Regions from separate parts of the Gloeothece verrucosa PCC 7822 genome, predicted to be linked through region 2. Evidence: predicted binding sites of a transcription regulator. Region 2 holds the regulator's gene; the other holds the start of a gene.
The links. Region 2 encodes NtcA, which controls nitrogen genes in cyanobacteria. Its sites were predicted from a motif close to TTTGTANCNNNNGNTACAAA; they were not measured.
Positions count from the first base shown of each region.

Region 1 (4,207 bases), 2.2 Mb from region 2:
GGCATTAGGTTTAACTTTAACCTGAATTTTCATATTAGTTATTAGTTAGTCATTAGTCATTATACTTTTTGCCTCTTGCCTACTCCCTAACTTTAAACCCAACAATAAATGTTGTCCCCGGACAAGAAGCTTTTTGACTTTTTCTATTGGGACTGATAAACTCAATTTTTCCCTGCATTTGTTCCACTAAATCTTTAACAATTGCTAACCCTAATCCGGTCCCCGGAATACTGCCCTCTGCTTGAACCCCTCGATATCGCCGCTCAAATATATGCTGTTGATCTTCTTGGGGAATGCCATAGCCTGTATCACTAATTTCAATGGTTTCCCAATTATCTTCCTTTTTAAATTTAACACTTACATCAACCTGTCCACCAGCCGGAGTATATTTAATAGCATTATCAATCAAATTTGTTAAAACTTCTCTTAAAGCGGCAAAATTTGCTTTTATAGCCGGTAAATTAGTGGGAATGGTTGAAGTGACCCCAATCTGTTTTTCTTGAGCTAATGCTTGAGCAGAAATTAATAAAGGCGTTAAAACTTCATCTATAGCTATGAATTCTAAGCTTAAAGTTATACTCGGTAACAATAATGGCGAATTAGCTTGAGCTTCAGGTAAGGCCAGGGATGTTGATTTGCCAATATTTTCGCCTTCCAAGTGGTTTTCTTCCTCGAATTGACGCAATAAATCTTGTATGCGATCACTTTCTCGGATAATTCCTTTAACCACATTTTGATCCCGTTCATCGGCTAATAAACGCTTCAGTAAGAGTTTTCCAAAGGTTCGTAAAGCGGTTAATGGGTTACGTAACTGATGCAACAAATTATCAAGGCGATCCCGTTGGTGGGCACTTTTGGCGTATTGTTGCTGTAACTGTTGTTTGTACCATTCTTGACGCTGGTCTAAAAAACAACCCAGAGCTAAGGTTTTAACAATTTTTTCAATTTGAGTCAATTCTGTCTCACGCCAGGGTAAGTCTTTACGTACCGTTACCAATAAACCCATGACAATCTCTTCATAGATTAAAGGTAAAATAAGTTGGTTATTTTGCCCCGCCACTTCCTGCTTATGCAAATAATTAAAAGACTCTATTTGAGTTTCAGCATCATTGAGCCTTTCTGGAAGGGTTTGCCACAAAGAGGGAAGCATTAACTTTTCCTCATCCCCAGACCCCGGTAAACTCGTCATCTTGCCGTTTTGCCAGGAAAATTGCTCAGGATAGCTAACCACCGGCAATAACTCGCTACTGGCATTCTCCTCCCATTTAGCGGTTAAATATACAGCAGTCCAATCTGCCTTAAATCCTTCGCTTAACAATTCTACTTGCGATTGACACAAGCTCACTAATTCCGCACTAGGGCTAATTAATATCGATAAAGAATTAGACATGAAAGCTGCTCTCTGTTTATTAAATTTTATTACGAAATAAGAAGTTTTGTATAGCAGTTATCCAAGGGGTTTGGGAGACTCACAGCCAGACTCACTCACTAGCCTACCTTACAGAGGCAACCCTTAACTTCTATCTTACGGCTGTACGGTTGATTTTTTAATTTAGAACGGATATAATGCCAACGGCTTTTGTAACGATGATTACAGCGATTAGCCGAAATAGGAGGTAATTGGGTTGGCAAGAAAACGGAAACGGAAAAGTCGTCGTCGCCAAGAAGGGCGCAAAATTTTAGAGTTAGTACCCCAGTATAGTATCGAAAGTGGCGAAGATAAACCGGTAACAGCCGCCAGGAAATATATCCAAGAGCAAAAAATTGCTCCCCCGGCAGTATTAACGGTAAGACGCAATGAACATACCACTGATCGGTACTTTTGGGCAGAAAAAGGACTATTTGGCGCTCAATATGTAGAAGAGAATCATTTTCTCTTTCCGAGCTTAAGAGTGTATCAACCTCCAAGCAAAACTCCTGTTGCAACGGCGAGTAAACGCGGTTAGACAGTTTAACTAGGATAGGGCTTACAAACAGTCCCCATTAATCATAACTCTTAATGGTAGAGTTACGACAAGGGAAAATGTAAGCCCTTGAAATTTTTTTTAACAGGGAACAGTGATCCTTTGTAGCGCTCAGGAGCGAACAGGGAACAAGACTAATGACTAATCACTATCTTCCAATACCTTCCTTCTTTAATCCCCATCAAGTGGGAGGCGTTTGGCGAGTACCTTATCAACAAAGAGCAACTCAAGCCGCTCATTGGGCAAAATCTCATCAGATTAAACCAGCCGCCAAGGATCAAACTCGAATTTGTTTACTCCTGATAGATGTTCAAAATACCTTCTGTATCCCTGAGTTTGAATTATTCGTAGGCGGAACCTCCGGCAACGGAGCAGTAGAAGATAATATCCGTTTGTGTGAGTTTATTTATCGAAATTTAAATGTTATTACCCAAATAGCTTCCACAATGGATACTCACACGGCTATGCAAATTTTTCATCCGATTTTCTGGATTAATGATGCAGGCCAACATCCTGAACCTATGACATCTATTACTCTAGAAGATATTGAATTAGGAATCTGGAAAATTAATGCGGCTGTGGTTCATAGTCTGGCTCAGGGAAATGAAGAAATTTTAACCCAGCACGCTTTACATTATGCTCGACAATTGAGTCAAAATGGAAAATACTCTCTCATTATTTGGCCCTATCATTCTATGTTGGGCGGCATTGGCCATGCTTTAGTCTCTTCAGTCGAAGAAGCTCTCTTTTTTCACAATATAGCTCGCTCGAGTCAGACTCATTTTGAAATTAAGGGAGAACATCCTTTAACGGAAAATTATTCGATTTTTCGTCCTGAAGTGATACAAGGGGTAAGCGGCAAGATACTCGCTCCGAAAAATACTCGTTTTTTAGAGAAAATATTGGCCTTTGATGCTGTTATTATAGCTGGACAAGCTAAAAGTCATTGTGTGGCTTGGACAATTGATGATTTGTTAACTGATATAAGGGAAAAAGACCCCCGTTTGGCTAAAAAAGTTTATCTGTTAGAAGATTGTACTTCGCCGGTGGTGGTTCCTGGTGTGGTTGATTATAGTGATGTGGCTGATGCGGCTTTTAAACGTTTTGCTGATGCGGGTATGCACATCGTTAAGTCGACGGATTCTTTTTTAATTGAGCGCTCATGAGCAAAGAAAAAGGTTAAGCTGTGCGTTTTTTGTTATAATCCTGTTGATTAGATAGGCTTCCTAATTTGTCGGTGAAATGGGTTTATTTGATGTTGTTAAAGGGGAAAAAGTTATTAGATATATTGATCTGTTTTGCGGCATAGGGGGGTTCAGGATAGCGGCTAGTCAAGTTTGTCTTGAATATAATATTAAACCTCAATGTGTTTTTTCTTCAGATATTGATCCAGATGCTCAACAAGTCTATAGCAAATATTTTGGAGAAAAGCCGGCAGGAGATATTACTAAAATTCCGGCTGATAGTATTCCTGATCATCATCTTTTGTTAGCGGGTTTTCCTTGTCAACCTTTTAGTATTTGTGGAGTTCTTAAGGGGTTTGAAGATACTCGAGGAACTTTGTTTTTTGAGATTGCTCGGATTTTAGAATATAAAAAACCCTTAGCTTTTGTGCTTGAAAATGTTAAACAACTTTTCGGACATCAACAAGGAAAGACATTAAAAGTTATTATCGATATTTTGGAAAAGTTAGGATATAATGTCACTTATAAAATTTTGAATGCTTTAGATTTTGGATTGCCGCAAAAACGAGAACGGATTTTTATTGTGGGTTGTTTAGAGCCGATTCCTTTTGAATGGCCGATGCCGGTAAGAACGATTAAACCTTTAAAAGAAATTTTAGAAACGACGGTTGCCGCTTCTTATTACGCTTCAGAACAAATTCGTCTGAATCGATTAGCTAAATACCAGGGAAAAAACGATAATGAGCCGACAATTTGGCATGAAAATAAAGCCGGACATATTAGTGCTTATCCTTATTCCTGTGCGATGAGAGCAGGGGCATCCTATAATTATCTTTTAGTGAATGGAGAAAGAAGACTCACTGAGCGGGAAATGCTCCGTTTACAAGGCTTCCCTGAAGACTTTCAACTCCTTACCTCTTATTGTGCCAACCGCAAATTAGTCGGTAATAGTGTGGCTATTCCTTGTGTGGCGGGGGTGATTCGTTCTCTTTTTGAGGCGGTTGAACATTAAAAGTACAGAACTATTCGCAGTAATGAACAACCCCTGAAGAGACGAGA
Region 1 is NC_014501.1:2,611,782-2,615,988, reverse strand. It holds gene CYAN7822_RS11455 (DUF167 domain-containing protein) at 1-33, opposite strand, end outside; gene CYAN7822_RS11450 (GAF domain-containing sensor histidine kinase) at 80-1,390, opposite strand; gene CYAN7822_RS11445 (DUF3155 domain-containing protein) at 1,626-1,946, shown strand; gene CYAN7822_RS11440 (cysteine hydrolase family protein) at 2,102-3,130, shown strand; gene CYAN7822_RS11435 (DNA cytosine methyltransferase) at 3,207-4,160, shown strand.
Region 1: a site for NtcA is predicted at 1,579-1,598, ahead of CYAN7822_RS11445 (DUF3155 domain-containing protein). Genes of this name have one in related genera too.

Region 2 (4,207 bases):
TGATACGGAGTCAGCTATGATCATCGCCCAACAAGGAGACAGTAAAATTCCGCCTGTAGTGGTTAATAGTGTTCGTCAGGATTTAGCGCGGCGTACCAATATTGCCACTGACAAGTTAAAACTTAAATCCGCAACGCGACAAACTTGGCCCAATGGCTGTTTAGGACTAGCGGCTTCCGATGAAATTTGTACTCAAGCGTTGGTTGAGGGGTGGCGAGTGGTAATGTCTTATAAAAATCAAACTTGGGTTTATCGAACCGACAGCCAAGGAAGAGTCATCAGAATGGAAAAATAAGAGCCTAATTGCCATAAATTTTTATTAGTCTTAGCCGTTTATTGAGTAGCTTATCCTTACCAAATTTTATTCATATCTAAGACAAAACCTACCAGTAGAGGCTCTCCGGTGAGCGAAGTAGGATTATCTAAACATTCCTCGGTTTTATCGCTACGGTAAATATAAACCTGGCGATTTTTCCGGTCAATTAACCAGCCTAATTTTACTCCTAAAAAAATCCACTCTTGCATTTTTCGTTGTAAAGAAACAACCGAATCACTAGGAGAACGTAATTCTACAACAAAATCCGGACACAGAGGCGGGAACTTGATTTTTTCTTCGGGAGTTAAACTATTCCAACGGTCTAAAGTGAGCCAAGCGGCATCAGGATTCATGGGGTCCCTAGAGGCTCCTTTGATGCGAAATCCGCCACTAGAATCAAAAGCCATTCCAGTCCCATCTTTTTCTGTCCAATTATAAAGTTGGGCACTTAAACTTAAATTCCGATTACTGGTGTCTCCTCCGGCTGGGGTCATAATTAATAAATCTCCGGTTTTTGTATCTCGTTGAATAACTAAATGATCATTGATATCACACAACTCAAACAACTGATCATCATCAAGTTTAATAGAAGGAGGCAAAGTGATTACTAATGGATTTGACAGCATAAACAATTCCTCAGTTATTAGTTATTAGTCATTGGTCATTAATTATTAGTTATTAGTTATTAGTCATTAGTGGTTAGTCATCAGTCAAAGTCGTCTAGCTATCATTAATGAGGGATTAAAGCTCAGTAATTGAGAATAAAATTCAAGACTAAAGACTAATGACCAAGGACTAAAGACTAATGACTAAAAAAATTACATTCCCATGATTTCGTAACCAGCATCCACGTAGATAATTTGTCCAGTAATGCCACTCGATAAATCACTACACAAAAAAGCCGCCGTATTTCCCACTTCTGTCTGAGTGACAGTACGTCTTAAAGGGGCAGTTTTTTCTACATGATGAATCATATCTAAAATACCGCCCACCGCAGAAGAAGCCAGAGTCCGGATCGGTCCGGCAGAAATCCCATTGACGCGAATGTTATGAGGTCCTAACTCAGCCGCCAAATAACGAACACTCATATCTAAACCGGCCTTAGCAATGCCCATCAAATTATAATTAGGAATGACTTTCACTCCCCCTAAATAAGTGAGAGTGACAATACTGCCGCCTTCTGTCATCAAAGGTTTAGCGTATTTAGCCAAACGGGTTAGAGAATAGGTACTAATTTCTAAAGATTGCTGGAAAGCCTCCCGAGAAATAGCACTAAAATCTCCGGTTAAACCCTCCTTATCGGCAAAAGCCAAACAATGGATCAAAATGTCAAGCTTTCCCCATTGATCAGCGAGGGTTGCAAAAGTTGCCTCAATCTGTTCTTGATTCTGTACGTCACAAGGCACAAATATGCTAGGATTGAGGGGTTCTACTAACTCTCGCACCTTTTTTTCAAAACGTCCTTTATCATCTGGTAAAAAGGTTATACCAAGATTGGCTCCGGCTTTGTGTAACTGCTGGGCAATCCCCCAAGCGATGGAACGATTATTGGCAATGCCTGTAACAAGCGCGTTCTTTCCGTTTAAATCTAACATAGTGGTTCAAAGGGTAAAATTTCTTGGCCGTAAGTTGAGAGCGTCAAAAGGGATGGTTATAATCTTTGAATGTATGCCTTCATCGAGACTCACACCCCCCATAAAACCATTGTTAAACAAAAAGTCCCTAAAAATTTTGCCAGTTGGCTAGGAAGTGTGTTTAATATTTATTAATTTAAGACTCGATTAAGTCTCAAAGAACCTTTTATTTTCCTCTCTGTGTTAAGTGTGATGGATCTATCCCTGACTCAAGATAAACCTTTAGCTGCAGTCTTTCGTCGCATCGGTGGCGGTAACTATCCCCCTGTCGTAGAATCCTATGAGAGAGGAAAAACCATTTTCTTCCCGGGTGATCCGGCAGAGAGAGTTTACTTTCTGCTCAAGGGGGCTGTTAAACTCTCGCGAGTTTATGAAGCCGGAGAAGAAATCACAGTAGCCTTGTTGCGCGAAAATAGCGTATTTGGGGTACTATCTCTCATAACAGGAGAACGCTCAGACCGGTTTTATCATTCTGTGGCCTTTACCCCTGTAGAATTACTTTCAGCACCGATTGATCAGGTAGAGTTAGCCCTCAAAAATAATCCTGAATTATCGATGTTAATGTTACAGGGATTGTCGTCACGGATTTTACAAACCGAGATGATGATTGAAACCTTAGCTCACCGAGATATGGGTTCTCGGTTGGTGAGTTTCTTATTAATTCTGTGTCGAGATTTTGGTGTCCCTACACCAGATGGCATTCGAATTGATTTAAAGCTATCTCACCAGGCGATCGCAGAAGCCATTGGCTCTACCCGAGTCACTGTTACTCGTCTATTAGGAGATTTGCGACAAGAAGGCATGATTTCAATCCATAAGAAAAAAATTACTGTTCATAATCCCGTCGCTCTGAGTCAACAGTTTACTTAACTCTATCCAAGAGCAGTTACAATCATGACTAGCGCCTTTATCCTAATTACAGCAATCCTGATTTTAGGAGGGTTAATCGCTGCATTAGGAGATCGCATAGGAAGCAAGATCGGCAAAAAAAAGCTGAGATTATTTAATCTGCGTCCTCGTCAGACAGCAGTGCTTGTTACTATTGTAACAGGGATAGCCATTGCAGGTTCAACCTTGGCGTTGTTATTTAGTTTAAGTAAGTCTCTACGTCAAGGCGTTTTTGACCTGGATAAATTGCTCAATGAACGTCGAGATGCCATTAAAAAACTTGAAACCAATTTACAAACCGTTAAAGAAGAGAAAACCTCTATAGAAAAAGAATTAAATATCGCTCAAACTAAACAGACATCAATTCAAAAACGTCTTTCTCAGCTAAATAAAGATTTTAAAAAATCTCGAAGTCAATTTGATCAAGTATCGAGTCAATTAACAATTTTACGCTCGGATATTCAATCTCTATTAGAAGAACGTCAAGATCTGGTGGAGCAAAGGCAAAAGTTAACCCAAACCATTGAGAATATTCAAAAGCAAGTACAAGAAAAAGATCAACAATTAACTGAACGAGAAAATAGCCTAGCTCAACAAGATAAAAAACTTGCCCAACAAAATCAACAATTAACTCAACAAGATCAAATTATTGCCGAAAATCAGTCTCGGATTCAACAATTAGAAAAAGCGAAAAATAAATTACAAAACCAAATTAAGCAACGTGATAGTAAAATTTCTTTCTTAGATAAAGCCATCGCTCAAAAAGATGAAAATCTGAAAAGTCGAGAAGAAAAATTAGGAGAATTAGAAAATCAGTTGGCTTTTCTGAAACGAGAAGTAGAAGTCTTAGAACAATATTATCAAAATTATCAAGACTTACGGGAAAGAAAAATAGCAATTCTTAAAGGACAAGTTCTATCTTTAGGAGCATTTCGCTTAACTCGACCTGAGTCTGATACAATTATCAAAGTGATCGATCAACTTTTACAAGAGGCAAATAGAACCGCCATAATGGCCACTCGACCTGAAAGTAAAAATACAGATGAAAGACTGGTAAAAATTACTAAAGCTCAAGTGGAACAATTAATTCAAACCCTAAAAGATGGGGGAGAATATGTGGTCCGAATAATTTCAGCCGGCAATTATGTTTTAGGAGAACAAGAAATTAGAGTCTTTGCTGATGTGGTTCCCAATCAAAAAATTTTTGACGAAGAACAAGAAATAGCGGCTGTATCTATAGATTCAGGAAATTTGACCGAAGAAGAAATTCAAAAAAGATTAGATATTCTCTTATCAGCCGCTCAATTTAGAGCCAGGAGACAAGGCATTTTAGGGACCATTCAAATTGGAGATGGAAGTTTAACAAAAT
Region 2 is NC_014501.1:4,831,265-4,835,471, reverse strand. It holds gene CYAN7822_RS38705 (hypothetical protein) at 1-295, shown strand, start outside; gene CYAN7822_RS21525 (Uma2 family endonuclease) at 352-942, opposite strand; gene fabI (enoyl-ACP reductase FabI) at 1,135-1,911, opposite strand; gene ntcA (global nitrogen regulator NtcA) at 2,143-2,820, shown strand; gene CYAN7822_RS21510 (DUF3084 domain-containing protein) at 2,845-4,207, shown strand, end outside.